Regions from separate parts of the Flintibacter hominis genome, predicted to be linked through region 1. Evidence: a T-box and tRNA genes for the amino acid it is inferred to sense, from the RefSeq annotation. Region 1 holds a T-box; the other holds one or more tRNA genes.
The links. The T-box of region 1 lies ahead of ileS (isoleucine--tRNA ligase). A T-box ahead of a tRNA ligase gene usually reads a tRNA of that ligase, here a tRNA-Ile.

Region 1 (15,507 bases):
CCAAAAGGAATTTGAGGCTGTGGGGATTCAGGCGACAGTACCCACGCCGCCGGCCCAGAAGCTGGTCATGTCCCTGATCTACGACGATGTGAAGTCCGGTCGGGACGGGGACCCCCAGAAGTTCGCCGCCATCCACCGGGACCTGGAGGAACAGGGCTGCGACTGTGGCGTGCTGGCCTGCACCGAGCTGTCCGTCTTTGCCGACAGGCACCACCTGCCTCCCTTCTACACAGACGCCATGGCCGTCCTGGCCGAGCGGTCGGTCCAGGCCTGCCGCAAGCCCCTGCGGCACATCTTCATCAAATAGCGTGAAGCATAGAGATTTTGTGTCCGGCCCTGCCGGACGCCTTAAAATCGGTTTGCCTGGGACAAACACAATATCTTCCCTCTCAACCCTGAAATCGAGGTGTTCATCATGGCGCACATTCTGAAGGACTACATCGCCCTGCTGGATCGCTCCGGCCTCTTAGCCGCCCCCATTCCCAGGGAAATAGACCAGACCGCCCCGGTGGCTCTGGTGTCTTACGACTCCCGAGAGGTGGTCCCCGGTACCCTGTTTCTTTGCAAGGGAGCCCACTTTAAGCCGGAATTTCTGGAAATGGCCCAGGAGAGAGGGGCGCTGGCCTATGTGAGCCAGGTCCCCTATCCCCAGTCTGACCTGCCCTGCCTTCAAGTCCATGATATGCGCTCGGCCATCGCTCCCCTGGCCGACCTGTTCTACGGCCACCCCTCCGGAAAGCTGAAGGTCATCGGCCTGACGGGCACCAAGGGGAAGTCCTCTACCGCCTACTATTTGAAATATATCCTGGATGAGTATATGGCCGAGCGGGAGAAGCCGGAGAGCGGCATCATCTCCTCCATTGACACCTATGACGGGGTGGAGCGGTTCGAGTCCCACCTCACCACACCCGAACCGCTGGAGCTCCAACGCCACTTTGCCCACGGGGTGGAAGCGGGGATGGAGTATCTCACCATGGAGGTATCCAGCCAGGCCCTGAAATACCACCGGACTCTGTGTACCGAGTTCGCCGCCGCCTGCTTTCTCAACATCGGCCTTGACCACATCTCACCCATTGAGCACCCGGACTTTGAGGACTACTTCTCCTCCAAGCTGAAAATTTTTTCCCAAGGGGCTGTCAACTGCGTCAACCTGGACTGCGACTACGCCGACCGGGTGCTAGAGGCGGCCCGGGCGGCGGGCAGGCCCTTGTTCACCTTTTCTCAGAAGGATCAGGAGGCGGATGTCTACGCCTCCCAGGTCCGCAAGCGGGGGAACGACATTCTGTTCCGGGTCCGCACCCGGCGCTATCTGCGGGAATTTCGGCTGACTATGCCCGGCCTGTTCAACGTGGAGAACGCGCTGGCCGCCATCGCCGTGTGCGAGGCGCTGAACATCCCGGAGCGGTGTGTCTATGTGGGGCTGATGAAGGCCCGGGTCCCCGGCCGGATGGAGATTTACTCTAATGCTGATGAAACGGTCACCGCCATCGTAGACTATGCCCACAACCGAATGAGCTTCGAAACGCTGTTCCGCTCTGTCCAGGCGGAATATCCCGGCCGGCGGATCGTCACCGTCTTTGGCTGTCCGGGGAAAAAGGCCCTGGACCGGCGGAAGGACCTGGGGGAGATTTCGGGCAAATACTCCGATCTGGTGGTCCTCACCGAGGAGGACAGCGGAGAGGAGGACACCCTGGACATCTGCCGGGAGATCGCCTCCTATGTGGCCGGACAGAACTGCGAGTGGTCCATTGAGCCCAACCGGGGGGAGGCTATCCGCCAGGCTGTCCTGGGCTGTCATGTCCCCTCCGTCCTGCTCATCACTGGAAAGGGGGCGGAGACCCGCCAGAAGCGGGGGAATGAGTATGTGGACACCCCCTCTGACGTGGATTATGTCCAGGCTTTCCTGCGGGAGTACGATGTCCAGCATGGTCTGGACGGCATGGAAAAGGTACGCAATCTGCTGTCCATCCTGCCCATTCTGAATCGGCATGAGGGGAAGACCGTAGTGGTCAAGTACGGTGGCTCCGCCATTGGGGCGGAGGCCGCCCTGGACACCACCCTCCAAGATGTGGCCGCCCTTCGGATGGTGGGTATGCGGGTGGTGCTGGTCCACGGGGGCGGAAAGCACATTACTGCCCTGCTGGACAAGCTGCAGGTGCCCACCCGCTTTGAGAACGGCTACCGGGTCACTGACGAGGCCGCCCTGGAGGCGGCGGAGATGGCCCTGTCCGCCCAGGTGAACAAGGCCATCGTCCGGGACCTGGCCCGGTTAGAGGTCTCCGGTGTGGGCATTTCGGGCAAGGACGGCGGGCTCATCACCGCCGTGGTCAAGGACCCGGCTCTGGGGCGGGTGGGAAGCATCACCCGTGTAGACCCCAGAGTGCTGACCACCCTGCTGGATGGGGATTTTGTGCCCGTGGTCTCTCCCATCGCCCTGGGAGAAGACGGCGACGGCCTGAACTGCAACGCTGACGACGCCGCCCGGGCGGTGGCCGAGGCTCTGGGGGCGGAGAGCCTGGTTTTTCTCACCGACGTGGGGGGCATCCTGATCGACAGCCACAACAGCAAGACCGCCGTGGACCACATGGACGTCAAGCGGGCGGAGGAGCTCATCGACACGGGCCTCATCGCCGGGGGCATGGTGCCCAAGGTGCGGGGCTGCATCCACGCCATTCGGGCCGGAGTGGGCCAGGTGTCCATTTTGGACGGCCGGGTGGAGCACTCCCTGCTGCTCCATATGCTGGGCCAGCGGGCCTCTGGAACGACGATCACAGGATAAACAAAAAGGATGGCCTACTCGGCCATCCTTTTTTCATATTTTTTCAACAAGTCCTCCACAGCCTCGTCAATCAGGCGGGATTTGGGGACCCTTGTCTTTTTAGACAGCTTGTCAAAGGGCTCTACCAGCTCATTGGCAAGGGATGTGATGAGTTTTTTTCGATTGACCAATACTGCTTCTCCCATAATCGCATCACCTATGTACTATATAGTTACTATCTACTGTCATTAGGGTAACAGTAATTTTTTTCACCGTCAAGTAGTGTCCATATATTGACTTCATGGTAACTATATGGTATCGTTTGCTTGAGGTGATACTATGGAACAATCATACAAAACTGTATCCGTCCGAATGTCCCAGGAGCTCTACACCGCCCTGAAGGATCTGGCGGACCGGGACTGCCGCTCTGTCCCCAGCTACATCCGAAAGCTCCTGCGGGAACACATCCGCCGGCTTCCACCAGAGGAGTGAAGGCGCGGGGCGCGGGGGAGAGGACTGCCCCATATTGCCGGCGGGGCCGCCCATGACAGCCATGGGCGGCCCCGCGCTCTTTAATTGAACTTATAAATCTTCCGGGCCAGCCGGTAGAGCCCCACCGACAGCCGCCGCCCCTGGTAGCCGGGGAAGGCGGTAAAGGCGGAGACCGCCCGGTACTTCATCTTGTGGTACACCGCGCTGTCCACCGTCCGCAGGTACTCCCACAACTGGGTCCGCTTACCCAGTGCTTCGGGGGAATTGTCGATAATCAGGAAAATGGAGGAAATAGCCATCATCATGGCCAGGTAGTTGAACATATAGCGGCCCAGCTTCTTGTGCTGGGCGCTGACCTGGCGCAGATCGTGAGAGCCGATCATGTGATAGGTGACCCGCAGCTGCTGGTCCACCCGTGTGACCATCACCTTCTCGTTGACCGACTGGTCCGCCCGACCGATAAAGTAGCGGTACAAGTCCACATCCATGTAGTACATATTCTTCACCGCCGGCAGGGGCTGATAGACAAAGATATTGTCCACATAGAAGGTGTGTTTGGGCAGCTCCAGCCCGCAGTCCCGCAGCAGCTGAGTGCGGTAGATGACGCTGTGCATCAGCAGATACTGGGAGGGACGGAACCGCCCGATCTGCTCCCAGCCAAAGACCCGGCCCACGGGAAATACGTTCCGGTAGTTCACTACCTTTTGGGTGTTGTCCTCCACATGCTCATAGACATAGTTGGCGATCATCATATCGATGGGCTTTTCGTCCCGCTGGAACTGCCGCAGCTTGTCCAGCACCTTTTTCAGCGCGTCCACGTCCACCCAGTCGTCCGAGTCCACTACTTTATAGTAGACGCCCTGGGCGTTTCGGATGCCCTGGTTGACTCCCTCTCCATGACCGCCGTTCTCCTGGTGGATGGCCCGGACAATACCGGGATACCGCTCCTGGTAACGGTCACAGATGGCCGGGGTCTCATCCTTGGTGGAGCCGTCGTCCACCAGGATGATCTCAATATCGTCCCCTCCCTGGAGCAGTGTGTCCACACAGTGCTCCATATAGGCCGCCGAGTTATAGCAGGGGACCGCGAAAGTAATGAGCTTTTCCATGTCTTTCTCTCCCATTGTACGTGGATTTCCTCAGCAGGAACCAAGTTCCCGCCGCGCTTTTAGCCTCTCAGTCGCCCCGCCGGGCTCCGAATTGGCTAGAGTTTTTCTGCCAGCTCCAGTGCTTTCCCGGCAATCGCGTCCATGTTATAGTATTTGTATTCGGCCAGACGGCCCAGCAGATGGAGGTTGGAGAACCGGTCCGCCTCCGCCCTGTATTTCGCGTATAGGGCGTTGTTCTCCGGGTTGATGATCGCATAATAGGGGATCTCGCCCCTCTCCCCGGTATACGCCTTGGAATATTCCTTTACAATCGTAGTCACGCCGGGCGCCGCCTGGCCGGTCAGGTGTTTGAACTCAGTGATGCGGGTAAAGTCCTCGTCCACTGTGTAATTGACTGTGCCGTACCCCTGGAAGTCGTCCTGCTCCAGCGTTTCGAAGGCAAAATCCAGCGTGCGGTAGGGGAGGGGGCCGAACCGGAAGCCAAACAGCTCGTCCGCCTGGCCGGTGTAGATAACCTGGCCGTCAAAGGGGGCGCCGTCTACCTTCAGTGTGTTACCGGACAGGTCCAACCGACCCAAGGCGTCCGTCCCCAGCTCCACGGTGATGCTGGGATGGTCCAGCATCCTTTCAAACATGGGGGTATAGCCCTCCAAAGGCATCCCCTGGTATGTATCCTGAAAATAGCGGTCGTCCCTGGACAGGAACACGGGCACCCGTGCGGTGGTATTTGGGTCAATGTCCTCCGGCCTCTGGCCCCACTGCTTCATGGTGTAGTGGACAAAGACGTGCTCGTACACATAATCCGCCAGGGCGGCGATTGACGGGTCCTGATTTTGCCGCAGTTCCAGAATGGTGACCTTTTTCTCCGCTCCATAGGCGGCGGTCAGCTTATCCCCCAGCCGTCTCCCCTCCTCCGGACCGAAGGCCGTTTCCAGGGAGGTCAGGTTGAAGGGCACCGGATAGGTTATCCGTCCGCCCCGGCCGTCCGGGATATTGGCCACCACCCGGTGCTGGTAGTCCCGCCACCGGGTGAACCGGGAAAGCCAGTCAAAGACCTGTTTGTCATTGGTGTGGAAGATATGGGGGCCGTATTGGTGGATCAGCACCCCCGCCTGGTCCGGACGGTCATAGGCATTGCCGCCAATGTGGTCCCTCCGCTCCAGCACCAGGACCCGTTTCCCCTGATCCGCCAAAGCGCGGGCGGCCACGGCGCCGGCATAGCCCGCTCCCACGGCCAGAACGTCAAATTTCTCCTCCAAGCTCCATCCCACCTCGTTTTCCGGCCTGCTGGCCGTTATAGATGTTCCTTTGTATCATATCACACTTTCCCGGAAAAGGAAATTAAAATTCCTTGAAGATTGGATAAAATAAGCGTAATATGCTGTTCCATCCCCCTTGACATTCCCCGAAAAAGCAGATAAGATATCAACTGCATATAGAAACACGCGATGAAAAGGACGAGTATCCACCCCTGAATGGTACAGAGAGCCGCCGGTCCGGTGCGAGGCGGACAGGAGGGGGAGGGGAAAATCACCTTGGAGCAGAGGGCCGAACCGGGAAGCGCTGTGAGATCAGGCTTCCCTGACAGTAAGCGCCTCCGGACGCCCCCGTTACCAGGCAGGCTTGAGTGGCCGTGGTCTTTTCCCGCGGCAAGAAGAGTGGTACCGCAGAGGATGTTTCGCCTTTGTCTCTTTCGGGGGACAGAGGCGTTTTCTTTTTTGAAAGGAGCGGCTTCTATGACTGCCCCCAATGTGGACGCCCTATGGAGGAGGGGACGATGCACACCTAAAAATACCCCTTCTGGACTCAACAGGAATTACGGTTTTTCCGCGGTCCGACGGACGTGGTGGAGCTGGGGCCCCACGGTGACGATACCACCAGTATGTTTACCCGGGACCCGTTTCCCCAATTTCCCCATACGATGCTCTGCCGGCACTGCGGCTTAGTCACATTCCCATGTAATCTGATAGAAAAGTCTAAAAAAGACCTGAAATAGGAGGAAGCAAACCAATGGACTACAACAAGACCATCAACCTGCCCAAGACCGATTTCCCCATGCGGGCCGGACTGCCCGCCCGGGAGCCCGGTATGCTGGAGGGCTGGGAGAAGCTGGACCTGTATCACGAGCTGCTGAAGAAGAACGAGGGCAAGCCCCTGTTCTCCCTGCACGACGGCCCTCCCTTCTCCAACGGCAATCTGCACATGGGCCACGCTCTGAACAAGTCCATCAAGGACTTCATGGTCCGGGCCGCGGCCATGCGGGGCCGCTACACCCCCTATATCCCCGGCTGGGACAACCACGGTATGCCCATCGAGTCCGCTATCATCAAGGAGCAGAAACTCAACCGCAAGCAGATGAGCGTCCCCGAATTCCGCACCGCCTGTCACGACTACGCCCAGAAGTATGTGGATATCCAGCGGGAGGGCTTTAAGCGGCTGGGCGTGGTGGGGGACTGGGAGAACCCCTACCTCACAATGGACCCCGGCTTCGAGGCAGAGGAGGTCAAGGTTTTTGGCGAGATGTACAAGAAAGGCTACATCTATAAGGGCCTGAAGCCTGTGTACTGGTGCCCCAAGGATGAGACCGCCCTGGCCGAAGCGGAGATCGAGTATCAGGACGACCCCTGTACCACCGTATATGTCAAATTCCAGGTCAGGGACGATCTGGGCAAGCTCAGTCAGTACGGCGATCTGTCCAAAATGTACTTTGTGATCTGGACCACCACCATCTGGACCCTGCCTGGCAACCTGGCCATCGCTGTTCACCCCCGGGAGAGCTATGTGCTGGTAAAGGCGGACAACGGCGAAATGTATATTATGGCCGAGGCCCTGTGCGCCAAGGTGATGAAGATCGGCGGCTTTGAGAATTATGAGATCGTCAAGCAGTTCAAGGGCGCTGACTTTGAGTATATGCTGGCCCAGCATCCCTTCCTGGACAAGACCAGCCAGCTCTGCACCGCCGAGTATGTCACTATGGACTCAGGCACCGGCTGTGTCCACACCGCCCCCGGCTTTGGCGCAGACGACTACGAGACCTGCAAACGCTACAAAATCGAGATGGTGGTGCCCGTGGACGACCGGGGCCGCCACACCGATTACGCCGGAAAATACGCCGGCATGAAGACCGAGGAGTCCAATCCCGTCATTCTGGCCGATATGAAGGAGAGCGGCGCCCTCTTCGCCAGCGAGGACATCGTCCACTCCTACCCCCACTGCTGGCGCTGCAAGAATCCCATCATTTTCCGGGCTACCCCCCAGTGGTTCTGCTCTGTAGACGCCTTCAAGGAGCAGGCCGTGGCCGCCTGCGACGACGTGCGGTGGATCCCTGGCTGGGGCATTGACCGGATGAAGTCCATGATCCGGGAGCGGGCCGACTGGTGCATCAGCCGCCAGCGCCGCTGGGGTCTGCCCATCCCCGTGTTCTACTGTCAGGACTGCGGCAAGCCCATCTGCAACGACGACACCATCTCCGCCGTGTCCAAGCTCTTTGGTGAGAAGGGCTCTAACGCCTGGTACGAGATGGAGGCCGCTGACATTCTGCCTGCCGGCTTCTCCTGTCCCCACTGTGGGAGCAAAGCAGGCTTTACCAAGGAGGAGGACACTCTGGACGGGTGGTTCGACTCCGGCTCCACCCACTACGCCTCCATGAAGAAGGACCAGGGCTTCTGGCCCGCCACCGTCTATATGGAGGGCCTGGACCAGTACCGGGGATGGTTCCAGTCCAGCCTGCTCACCGCCGTGGGCGCTCTGGGCCAGGGCGCTCCCTTTAAGGAGTGCGTCACCCACGGCTGGACCGTGGATGGCGAGGGTAAGGCCATGCACAAATCTTTGGGCAACGGTGTAGACCCCGCCGACATCTTTAAGAAGTACGGCGCCGACCTGATCCGCCTGTGGGCCGGCTCCGCCGACTACCATGTGGACGTGCGTTGCTCGGACAATATCTTCAAGCAGCTCAGTCAGAATTATCTAAAGTTCCGCAACACCGCCCGCTACTGCCTGGGCAATCTGGATGGGTTTGACCCCAACTGCCTGGTCCAGCCTGGGGAGATGCTGGAGCTGGACCGCTGGGCCGTTACCAAGCTGAACCAGCTCATTGAAAAGTGCTTCGCCGCCTATGATGAGTACGAGTTCCATGTGGTGTCCCACGCCATCAATGACTTCTGCGTGGTGGAGCTGTCCTCCTTCTATCTGGACATCATCAAGGACCGGCTGTACTGCGAGGGCAAGGACAGCCTGGAGCGCCGCTCCGCCCAGACCGCCCTGTTCCTTATCCTGGACACCATGACCAAGCTGTTTGCCCCCATCCTGGCCTTCACCTGCGACGAGATCTGGCTGGCCATGCCCCACCGGGCGGAGGACGACGGCCGGAACGTGCTTCTCAACGAGATGAACAAGCCCTTTGCCGACTATGCCCTCACCCAGGAGCAGATGGCCCAGTGGGATAAGATCATTGCCGTCCGGGACGCGGTCAACGTCGCTCTGGAGGCAGCCCGGAACGAGAAGAAGATCGGTAAGAGCCTAGAGGCCGACGTGGCCCTCACCGTCCCGTCCGAGGACGCCTTCCTGGCCGAGATGGACAGCGCCCTCCTGGCCGACCTGTTCATCGTTTCCCAGGTGGAGATCACGGTGGGCGGCGAGCTGGCTGTCTCTGTGTCCGAGGCCGCCGGTCAGAAGTGTGAGCGCTGCTGGAAGCACCATCCCCTGGTGGGTGCCGATATGGCTCATCCCACACTCTGCCCCAGATGCGCAGGCGTCATCGCAAAGTCTACCTCTTTTGAGGCGCTTTAACAGCCACCCCCTCTCGATTCGTTCTCCTGCGCCGAACCTTCAAATAATGATCGCTTCACGCAGGAAGCGCAATGGAACTGGAAAGAAAAAAGTTGCCTGGACGGATGTCCAGGCAACTTTTTTCTTTTGTCCATGAGTCTATTCCGCCCAAGTCGTACTCTCCCCTCAGGAGACCCCAATCATCCACCGCTACGCCATAACACCGGCCGTATCATCGGACTGCCCTAGTCCTTCCCTTCACTCCACAGGCGCCTCCTTATTTTATTTTAATGCCTCCGGACAAACTCTTTGCCCTCCTTAATCCCTCTGACACTATACTTGTGCCAAACAGAGGGAGGTACCTCATATGAATCACGGCATCTTGACCCTGCTGCCCATCGTAACAGTGGTGGCTATCGCATTAAAAACCCGACGAACTCTGGAGCCCCTAATCGCGGGCACCCTGGTTGCCTATCTGATCATTGATGGACCCAAATTTATCTTCGGCTGGATGGACGCCTTTTTCCGGGTGGCCACCAGCTATGACCACCAGTGGGTATTTATGGTTTGTTTACTGTTTGGCAGCCTCATTGCCCTCCTGGGGGCCTCCCACGGCACCATGGGCTTTTCCAAAATACTGGACAAGCTGTGCCGAGGGCCAAAAAGCACACTGATTATCACCTGGATTATGGGCATCCTGATTTTTGTAGACGACTATCTCAACATCATGACTCTATCCATCTGCATGAAAAAAGAAACGGACAAACACCATATCCCCAGGGAGTCCCTCTCCTATGTTATCGATTCCACCGGCGCCCCGGTCTGCGCTCTGCTCCCCTTCTCCACTTGGGCTGTGTTCTTTTCCGGTCTTTTCTTTGCTGAGGCCGGCGTCCCAGAACTGGGCTACGGGAGCGGCATCTCTACCTTTTACCGGGTCATTCCCTTTGTGTTTTATGCTATCGCCGCTGTGGTCATCGTGCCCCTGTTCGCCCTGTCCGTCATCCCACCTATGGGCAAGATGCGGGCGGCCTACCAGCGGGCGGCGAAGACCGGAGCGGTCTACTCCCCAGAGAGCGAACTGATGAACTTGGAGGGCGAGGATGATGCCCCTGATATACAGGGCAATGTATGGAACTTCGTCATTCCCATCGGCGTACTCATCGTCCTGGCTATCGTGGGGGGTGAGCTGTTTCTGGCCGTCATAGCCGCCATCGCTATCTGCCTGCTCCTGTATGTCCCCCAGCGGATCATGTCCCTGTCCAAGGCTTGCGACTTGGCCATGCACGGCTTCTGCAATATGATCCCCACCGTGGCCATCATTTACTTTGCCTTTGTCATGCAGGAGGCCATGAACGAAATCGGCATTGCTCCCTACATTATTAATTTGGTTCAGCCCTTTATGAGCGCAGAATTTTTTCCTTGCATTACCTTCCTGGTGGTAGCCGCCCTCAACTTTTCCACTGGCAGTGTGTGGGGCATCCCCGCTATCGTGGTCCCCGTTATCCTGCCCTTAGCCGTTTCTCTGGATGCCAATCTGCTGGTTGTTATGGGAGCCGTGGTATCTGGAGCAGTATTAGGCAGCCACGCCTGCTTTTACTCCGACGCCACCGTTCTTACCTCCAGTTGCTGTAAAATGGAAAATATGGACCACGCCCTTTCCCAGTTTCCCTATGCCATGCTGGCCGCCGCCATCGCTGCGGCAGGCTATCTGCTGTGCGGATTCTTACTGTGACAGGAGGTCTTACCCTATGAAACTACTCACTGGTGACATTACCAAAATAGAGACAGATGCCATCGTCAATGCCGCCTCCCCCGATCTGCGTCGGTCTCCCGGCATCTGCGATGCCATTTTTGCCGCCGCTGATACCAGGGCCCTTACTGCCGCCTGCAAAAAACTGCGCCGCTGTCCTGTGGGTACGGCAGTAGTCACCCCGTCCTTCGGTCTTCCCTGTAAGTATATCATCCATGTGGCCCTGGGTGAGTGGATGGGGGACCTGCGAACTGGAAAGCGGCTGATGGAGGCTTGCTACCGCCACGCCATGCAGCAAGCCCTGATGTGCCGGTGCAGAACTCTGGCCTTCCCCCTGGTCTTTTCCGGAGCCTTTCATCTACCCAGAATGGAGGCCCTCACAGTAGCAGAAAAAGCGATCCTGAAATTTGAAGCCAAACATCCAGAGTTAGATGTGTCCCTGGTCCTCTACACCCCCCAGATACTGGCCCAGGCTCAGGCTGTGCTGCGCCAGCTTTGTCCAGAGAACTAAAGACAGCGGAAGGGCCAATAAATTGGTCCTTCCGCTGTTTTTAGGCTATTTTTCGCTTTCTCTGTTCTTCAGATACTCCTCCATCACCCGAAGGATCAGAGCGGTGACGCTGCGCCGTTCCCGCTTGGCCTGGGCCGTTAACTCCTCCTTGAGCTTTTTGGACAGCCGTAAGCTGATCTGAGCGTCTGACTTGGCCACAGGATCACCTCCTTTTTTCTATCATACCGAAATGGAGGCTCCGTCGGTCGCATGACTTTGTATTATTTCGCATTATTTTTACGCTTCAACTCTTCGCCTCTGGCGGGCAGCAGGACCACTACATCTTGCGGATCTGGGAAAAGATAAAAAATTTCCTTGGAATACGGGACTTTTTTCTTTACATAGGGGGAAAATTGTGATATATTAACCCAGCATGAGAATGCGTCGGTATGCCCACTGGCTTGGTTCCGGGATATGGCCCGCGCAGGTGCGCGGGGTTCTGCCCGCCCGCTACCCAGCCCTTAGGGTAAAACAACAAGCGGCTTTACCGTTAGACGGGAAAGTAGTATGCCGCAATTAAGAAAGGTGGAAATTTCATGATTCGCAAGGACGAAAAGACGGCCGTTATTGAGGCCAACCGCACCCATCCCACTGACACCGGCTCCCCCGAGGTCCAGATCGCCATTCTAACCGCCCGCATCAACGAGTTGACCGAGCACCTGAAGGTCCACAAGCAGGATAACCACTCCCGCCGCGGTCTGCTGAAAATGGTCGGTAAGCGCCGCAAGATGCTGGACTACCTGATGGCCAAGGACATCGAGCGGTACCGCGCTATTATCGCCAAGCTGGGCATTAGAAAATAAGTTTATGCCGCATAGGGCAGCGCGTTCCGCGTGCTGCCCTATGTTCGCATATAAAACCAAACGAAAACTCCGAATTTCCCGCACTTTTTTAGCAGTTGAATATGAGCCGAAGCGCCGAATTTCCCAGCAGGGGTGCTTAGACCGGGGCGAAGGCGAGAACCCAGGAAAGGAACTTTCTGGCTCGATCCTATCCGTTTCGGCCTGTATTCAAGTGCTAAAGAGTTGTTGGACGTTCGGAAAAATTTGAAACAAAGGAGAATCCGAGATGTCAACTATCATCAAGCACAAACAGTTCCCCAAGTACAGGACCTGGACCATGGACTTGTGCGGCCGGCCTCTGACCATTGAAGTGGGTAAGACCACCGAGCTGGCCTCCGCCGCCGCCTGGGTCAAGTACGGTGACACCACGGTCCATGTGGCGGTCACGGTGTCCCCCCGTCCCCGGGACGGCATCGACTTCTTCCCCCTGTCCGTGGAGTTTGAGGAAAAGCTATACGCCGTGGGCCGCATCCCCGGCAGCTTTATGCGCCGGGAGGGCCGCCCCTCTCTGCCCGCCGTGCTGGCCAGCCGCCTGATCGACCGGCCTATGCGTCCCCTGTTCCCCTATGACTTCCGCAACGACGTGTGCATTCAGTGCACTGTCATGAGTGTGGACTACGACTGCTCCCCCGAGGTGGCCGCCATGATCGGCGCCTCCGCCTGCGTCAGCTATTCTGAGATCCCCTTCGCCGGCCCCATCGGCTGTCTGGAGGTGGGCTACTGTGACGGCCAGATTGTCCTGAACCCCAATCAGGAGCAGCGCAAGACCAGCCGCATGGACGTCACTGTGGCCGCCACACGGGAAAAGGTGGTCATGATCGAGGCCGGCGCCGACGAGATCCCCGACGAGATCATGTACGCCGGCATCGTGAAGGCCCACGAGGAGATCCGCAAGCAGATCGACTTTATTGACCAGATCGTCTCCGAGATCGGCAAGCCCAAGATGGAGTATGACCACGCCCAGTTCAACCAGGAGCTGTTCGACAAGATCGTGGACGAGTTCATGGACGAGGCCAAGGAGGCCATGGACACCGACGACAAGAATGTCCGGGAGACCCGCTGGAACGCCATGATCGACAAGTGGCACGAGAAGTATCTGGAGGAGTATCCGGATATGGACCAGTACCTGGAAGAGTTCACCTATAAGTTCCAGAAGAAGATCGTCAAGGCCTGGCTGCTGGAGGGCCACCGTGTGGACGGCCGCGCCAAAAACGAGATCCGTCCCCTGGCCGCCGAGGTGGGCGTCCTGCCCCGGGTCCACGGCTCCGGCCTGTTTACCCGGGGCCAGACCCAGGTGCTGTCCGTGTGTACCCTGAACACTCTGGCCGCCAGCCAGAAGCTGGACACCATCTGGGAAGAGGAAGAGAAGCGGTATATGCACCACTACAACTTCCCCCCCTACTCCGTGGGCGAGGCCCGTGCCCCCCGCTCCACCAACCGCCGGGAGTACGGCCACGGCGCCTTGGCCGAGCGGGCCCTGGTGCCTGTGCTCCCCTCTGTGGAGGAGTTCCCCTACGCCATCCGTGTAGTGTCCGAGGTACTGTCCTCCAACGGCTCCACCTCCCAGGGCTCCATCTGCGGCTCCACTCTGGCTCTGATGGATGCCGGCGTACCCATCAAGGCCCCTGTGGCCGGCATCTCCTGCGGTCTGATCCAGGACGACAACGGCGGCTTTACTACCTTCATTGACATCCAGGGCGTAGAGGACTTCCACGGCGAGATGGACTTTAAGGTGGCCGGTACAAAGGCCGGCATCACCGCCATCCAGATGGACCTGAAGAACGACGGTCTGACCCATGAGATCATTAAGGAGGCACTGGACATCACCCGTGACGCCCGGTTCGCCATCCTGGACGAGATCATGCTGCCCTGCATCTCCGCCCCCCGGGCCGAGGTGAGCAAGTACGCCCCCAAGATGATCACCGTCAAGATCGATCCCGACAAGATCCGTGAGGTCATCGGCAAGGGCGGCTCCGTCATCCAGAAGATCACCGCCGAGTCTGGCGCCCAGATCGACATTGAGGATGACGGCACCATCCACATCGCCTCCCCCAACGCCGAGGCCTGCGACGCCGCCAAGAAGATGATCGAGACCATCGTCTTTGTCCCCCAGGTGGGTGAGTTGTACTACGGCAAGGTGGTCCGCATCCTCCAGTTCGGCGCCTTTGTAGAACTGGCCCCTGGCAAGGACGGCATGGTCCACATCTCCAAGCTGGCCGAGCACCGGGTGGACAAGGTGGAAGACGTGGTCAACATCGGCGATATGATCTGGGTCAAGGTCACTGAAATTGACGACAAGGGCCGGGTCAACCTGTCCTATAAGGACGCCCTGCGTGAGATCCGCGCCAGAAAAGAATCCGGCGAGCCCATCAAATAAATCTGTTCTTACCATTTAAACGAGGTGGACAGCAAAGCTGTCCACCTCGTTGCTTTTCCCTCAAAGCACAGAGGGAGTTTTCTTTTACTTTTCCAAAATATGTGCTATAATATCAACAATTCCCACACGGAGTGTCATTTGGGGACCAAAATCACGGCCGTTCTCTCCCACCCGGCCTTTTCTCCCCATAGTAAGAGGTGCCTCCCAATGAAAACGCTGCTTACCATCATGCGACTGCCCGACGGCTCCCAGGAGCACTGCGGCCGGGCTCACACCATCTGGCTGGCCCTGGCCCTGACGGGAATGGGGTGCTGCGTCGGCGGCCTTTCCCTGTTTTTTTCCGCTACCGCCTATGTCAGTCTGAACTCCTGGCATCTGCTGGGCGCCTATCTTTCCAGCCCCTTGCTCATGTTCTTGAATCTTCTGCCTCCTGTCCTGCTGATCTGGCTGTTCTACTTCTTGTTCCGCCGGAGCTGGGCCGCCTTTATCTGTACTTTTCTGCCCGTTTTGGCCATCGCTCTGGCCAACTACTTCAAGATCCGGCTCCGGTCGGACCCCCTGCTGGCCTCTGACTTGCTGTTGGCGGCAGAGGCCGGGGGTATCGTGGGCAACTACACACTGGACCTGACCTGGCTGGTGTGGTTTGCCCTGTTCTGCTTTGTGGCCGGGCTGCTCTTTACCATCTTCCTTATGCCCCATGGCATTCGGGGCTGGCGGGAGCGGACCTTCGGCGCCTTGTCCTGTCTGGCCTTGATTGGCGTCGCCTTTGTGTCCCTCTACCTCAACCCCACTGTCTATGACCAGACTCCCACCCAGGCCATCCGCTACGCCTGGTCCGATGTGGAGGTCTATCTGTCCAAGG
Region 2 (5,088 bases), on a different contig from region 1:
TTACAAGCGCCTGCATTCTATTCTTAACCTTTTAGGTCAAGCCCTCGGCTTATTAGTATCGGTCAGCTCAACACCTCACAGTGCTTACACCTCCGACCTATCAACGACATAGTCTACGTCGAGCCTTACTCCATAAAGGATGAGAGATCTAATCTTAGGGGGAGTTTCACGCTTAGATGCTTTCAGCGTTTATCTCGTCCAGACGTAGCTACCCAGCTGTGCCCTTGGCAGGACAACTGGTGCACCAGAGGTCTGTCCATCCCGGTCCTCTCGTACTAAGGACAGCTCCCTTCAAATCTCTTACGCCCGCAACAGATAGGGACCGAACTGTCTCACGACGTTCTGAACCCAGCTCGCGTGCCACTTTAATCGGCGAACAGCCGAACCCTTGGGACCGAATTCAGCCCCAGGATGTGACGAGCCGACATCGAGGTGCCAAACCTCCCCGTCGCTGTGGACGCTTGGGGGAGATCAGCCTGTTATCCCCAGGGTAGCTTTTATCCGTTGAGCGACGGCACTTCCACTTGCATACCGCCGGATCACTAACTCCAACTTTCGTTACTGCTCCACCCGTCGGTGTCGCAGTTAGGCTCGTTTATGCGTTTACACTCAATGCACGATTTCCGTCCGTGCTGAACGAACCTTTGAGCGCCTCCGTTACCTTTTAGGAGGCGACCGCCCCAGTCAAACTGCCCACCTAACAGTGTCCCCCGACCGGATTCACGGCCGCAGGTTAGAAAACCAGTAAATCAAGGGTGGTATCCCAAGGGTGGCTCCACCTGAGCTGACGCCCAGGCTTCCAAGCCTCCCACCTATCCTGTACATGATTTACCAATCCTCAGTATTAAGCTACAGTAAAGCTCCATGGGGTCTTTCCGTCTAGTTGCGGGTAACCGGCATCTTCACCGGTACTACAATTTCGCCGGGTGGGCTGTTGAGACAGCGCCCAAATCGTTACGCCATTCGTGCGGGTCAGAACTTACCTGACAAGGAATTTCGCTACCTTAGGACCGTTATAGTTACGGCCGCCGTTTACTGGGGCTTCAATTCAAACCTTCGCTTGCGCTAAGCTCTCCTCTTAACCTTCCAGCACCGGGCAGGCGTCAGCCCATATACGTCATCTTTCGATTTAGCATAGACCTGTGTTTTTGGTAAACAGTCGCTTGGGCCTATTCTCTGCGGCTCCCCTTAGGGAGCTCCCCTTATCCCGAAGTTACGGGGTAATTTTGCCGAGTTCCTTAACAACCCTTCTCCCGTTGGCCTTAGGATTCTCTCCTCATCTACCTGTGTCGGTTTGCGGTACGGGCACCTTAGCATACACCAGAACTTTTCTCGCCTCGTTATTCTCCGACTTCCCTACTTGATTTCGGTCCCTTTCGCCCGGGTCAACCAACGCCCGGGTTCGGATAGCTCCAAGTGTCCTTCTGGTTTAAGTTTCGGTGGCTACGGAATTTCAACCGTATGTGCATCGACTACGCCTTTCGGCCTCGCCTTAGCTCCCGGCTTACCTTGGGCGGACGAACCTTCCCCAAGAAACCTTAGATTTTCGGCCATTATGATTCCCACATAATTCTCGCTACTCATTCCGGCATTCTCACTCGAATAAAGTCCACCGCTGCTTCCGCTACGACTTCACCCCTTATTCGACGCTCCCCTACCACTGCATTAGATGCAATCCCAAGCTTCGGTTATACGCTTAGCCCCGTTACATTTTCCGCGCAGAGTCACTCGACCAGTGAGCTATTACGCACTCTTTTAATGAGTGGCTGCTTCTAAGCCAACATCCTGGTTGTTTTCGCAACTCCACATCGTTTTCCACTTAGCGTATATTTGGGACCTTAGCTGTGGGTCTGGGCTGTTTCCCTTTTGACCACGAGACTTATCTCACGTAGTCTGACTGCTAGTCATCAATTATCCGGCATTCAGAGTTTGATAGGGTTCAGTAACTTTATCAGCCCCTAGCCCATTCAGTGCTTTACCTCCGGTAATCTAAACTAACGCTAGCCCTAAAGCTATTTCGGGGAGAACCAGCTATCTCCAAGTTCGATTAGAATTTCTCCGCTATCCACAAGTCATCCGCCACCATTGCAACGGGGGTCGGTTCGGTCCTCCATGGGGTTTTACCCCCACTTCAACCTGCTCATGGATAGGTCACCTGGTTTCGGGTCTATTGCACGCGACTTTATACGCCCTATTCAGACTCGCTCTCGCTTCGCCTCCGGTGCTGAACACCTTAAGCTTGCCACGTACAATAACTCGCCGGACCGTTCTACAAAAAGTACCTCATCACACTTTAACGTGCTTTGAGTGCTTGTAAGCACAAGGTTTCAGGTTCTCTTTCACTCCCCTCCCGGGGTCCTTTTCACCTTTCCCTCACGGTACTGCTCCTCTATCGGTCATCAAGTAGTATTTAGGGTTGGAGGGTGGTCCCCCCAGTTTCCCACAGGGTTTCACGTGTCCTGCGGTACTCTGGATCCTGACTAAATCGACTCAGCTTTCGCTTACGGGACTATCACCCGCTGTGGTCGGCCTTCCCATACCGTTCAGCTAGCCTATCAATCCGTTGCGTCAGTCCACAACCCCGAAGGATAAATCCTTCGGTTTGCCCTCTTCCGCGTTCGCTCGCCACTACTTGCGGAATCTCTGTTGATTTCTCTTCCTCGCCCTACTTAGATGTTTCAGTTCAGGCGGTTCCCCGCCTACGCCTATTTGATTCAACGCAGGCTGACAGAGTATTGCTCTGCCGGGTTTCCCCATTCGGAAATCCTGGGATCGAAGCTTATGTGCAGCTCCCCCAGGCTTATCGCAGCTTGTCACGTCCTTCATCGGCTCTTGATGCCAAGGCATTCCCCTTGCGCTCTTATTAGCTTGACCTTCGTAGAACAACCTTTTCAAGCTGTTCTCTTGGTTCTATAAGAATTATGCAGGCCTCAGATTCAGTTTCATTGTAGTATTTGTTACCCTTTTAATTCCTTAAAAAGTCCACAAATTTTACTTTGTTACCTCTCTGTTGCTTGCTCGCAATTTCTTGCTTGCTTCACTGTTCAGTTTTCAAGGTGCAGTTCTCCGACCCTTTTCAAGGTCAGATCGAAATGCTCACCCTCTTGGGTAAACACTTCGATTTGATCTTGTGGTGGAGGTTATCGGACTCGAACCGGTGACCCCCTGCTTGCAAAGCAGGTGCTCTACCAACTGAGCTAAACCCCCTTATCCGGGTGCCCTCAGCTTTTGGTGGTGGGCCCAAGTGGACTCGAACCACCGACCTCACGATTATCAGTCGTGCGCTCTAGCCAGCTGAGCTATGGGCCCGTGAGCCCCCACCGCTCCCCTTACGGCGTGCGCCCTCTAAATTAAACAACGTGACCCCTACTTTGCACAGACGTCTGACCTTAGGACGTTACAAAAACCTGTCGGCTTTTGAACTCTCCTTAGAAAGGAGGTGATCCAGCCGCACCTTCCGATACGGCTACCTTGTTACGACTTCACCCCAATTATCGAACCCACCTTCGGCCGCGCCCCCCTTGCGGTTAGGCTACGGACTTCGGGTGTTCCCGACTCTCATGGTGTGACGGGCGGTGTGTACAAGGCCCGGGAACGTATTCACCGCGGCATGCTGATCCGCGATTACTAGCGATTCCAACTTCATACAGGCGAGTTGCAGCCTGCAATCCGAACTGGGATGGCTTTTAGGGGTTTGCTCCACCTCGCGGTCTTGCTTCCCTCTGTTGACCACCATTGTAGTACGTGTGTGGCCCAGGACATAAGGGGCATGATGATTTGACGTCGTCCCCACCTTCCTCCGTTTTGTCAACGGCAGTCTCGCTAGAGTGCTCTTGCGTAGCAACTAACAATAAGGGTTGCGCTCGTTGCGGGACTTAACCCAACATCTCACGACACGAGCTGACGACAACCATGCACCACCTGTCACCGGCGCTTCCGAAGAAGAAGGTGTATCTCTACACCGGTCACCGGGATGTCAAGCCCTGGTAAGGTTCTTCGCGTTGCTTCGAATTAAACCACATACTCCACCGCTTGTGCGGGCCCCCGTCAATTCCTTTGAGTTTCAACCTTGCGATCGTACTCCCCAGGTGGGATACTTATTGTGTTAACTGCGGCACGGAGGGGGTCAGACCCCCCACACCTAGTATCCATCGTTTACAGCGTGGACTACCAGGGTATCTAATCCTGTTTGCTCCCCACGCTTTCGCGCCTCAGCGTCAGTTGCTGTCCAGCAGACCGCCTTCGCCACTGGTGTTCCTCCTAATATCTACGCATTTCACCGCTACACTAGGAATTCCGTCTGCCTCTCCAGTACTCAAGAACTACAGTTTCAAATGCAGGCCACAGGTTGAGCCCATGGTTTTCACATCTGACTTGCAGTCCCGCCTACACGCCCTTTACACCCAGTAAATCCGGATAACGCTCGCCACCTACGTATTACCGCGGCTGCTGGCACGTAGTTAGCCGTGGCTTATTCCTCAGGTACCGTCACTTGCTTCGTCCCTGAGAAAAGAAGTTTACAACCCGAAAGCCTTCTTCCTTCACGCGGCGTTGCTGGGTCAGGCTTGCGCCCATTGCCCAATATTCCCCACTGCTGCCTCCCGTAGGAGTCTGGGCCGTGTCTCAGTCCCAATGTGGCCGGCCAACCTCTCAGTCCGGCTACTGATCGTCGCCTTGGTGGGCCGTTACCCCGCCAACCAGCTAATCAGACGCGAGTCCATCTCAGAGCGATAAATCTTTGGCAGTCAGAGCCATGCGACCCAACTGCATCATGCGGTATTAGCAGATGTTTCCACCTGTTATTCCCCACTCCAAGGCAGGTTACTCACGCGTTACTCACCCGTCCGCCACTAAGTAACTCACTCCATTGGACGAATCCTCTGTCATGAGCACTCCGTTCGACTTGCATGTGTTAAGCACGCCGCCAGCGTTCATCCTGAGCCAGGATCAAACTCTCAATAAAATGGTATTTAAAGAACCGAAGTCCCTCAAATCATATTATCGAAACTTTTCCAAGCTTCAAAGAAATTTACGGTCATCCGTTTCAAGCTTCGCTTGTCTTCGAACAACCAAATCCATATCTGGTGC

Region 2: it has a tRNA-Ile gene. The T-box ahead of ileS (isoleucine--tRNA ligase) is inferred to sense a tRNA for this amino acid. The anticodon was not compared.

What each region holds. Positions count from the first base shown of each region.
Region 1 covers NZ_JACOPO010000005.1:193,371-208,877, forward strand. Annotated here, with positions in the region: gene cuyB (cysteate racemase) at 1-307, shown strand, start outside; gene argB (acetylglutamate kinase) at 416-2,779, shown strand; gene H8S11_RS09465 (ribbon-helix-helix domain-containing protein) at 2,794-2,964, opposite strand; gene H8S11_RS09470 (hypothetical protein) at 3,098-3,250, shown strand; gene H8S11_RS09475 (glycosyltransferase family 2 protein) at 3,331-4,359, opposite strand; gene glf (UDP-galactopyranose mutase) at 4,455-5,618, opposite strand; T-box leader at 5,799-6,054, shown strand; gene ileS (isoleucine--tRNA ligase) at 6,370-9,147, shown strand; gene H8S11_RS09490 (Na+/H+ antiporter NhaC family protein) at 9,494-10,858, shown strand; gene H8S11_RS09495 (macro domain-containing protein) at 10,875-11,387, shown strand; gene H8S11_RS09500 (ribbon-helix-helix protein, CopG family) at 11,433-11,585, opposite strand; gene rpsO (30S ribosomal protein S15) at 11,963-12,229, shown strand; gene H8S11_RS09510 (polyribonucleotide nucleotidyltransferase) at 12,495-14,645, shown strand; gene H8S11_RS09515 (LTA synthase family protein) at 14,853-15,507, shown strand, end outside.
Region 2 covers NZ_JACOPO010000019.1:210-5,297, forward strand. Annotated here, with positions in the region: rRNA gene H8S11_RS13560 (23S ribosomal RNA) at 33-2,874, opposite strand; tRNA gene H8S11_RS13565 (tRNA-Ala) at 3,132-3,207, opposite strand; tRNA gene H8S11_RS13570 (tRNA-Ile) at 3,233-3,309, opposite strand; rRNA gene H8S11_RS13575 (16S ribosomal RNA) at 3,433-4,963, opposite strand.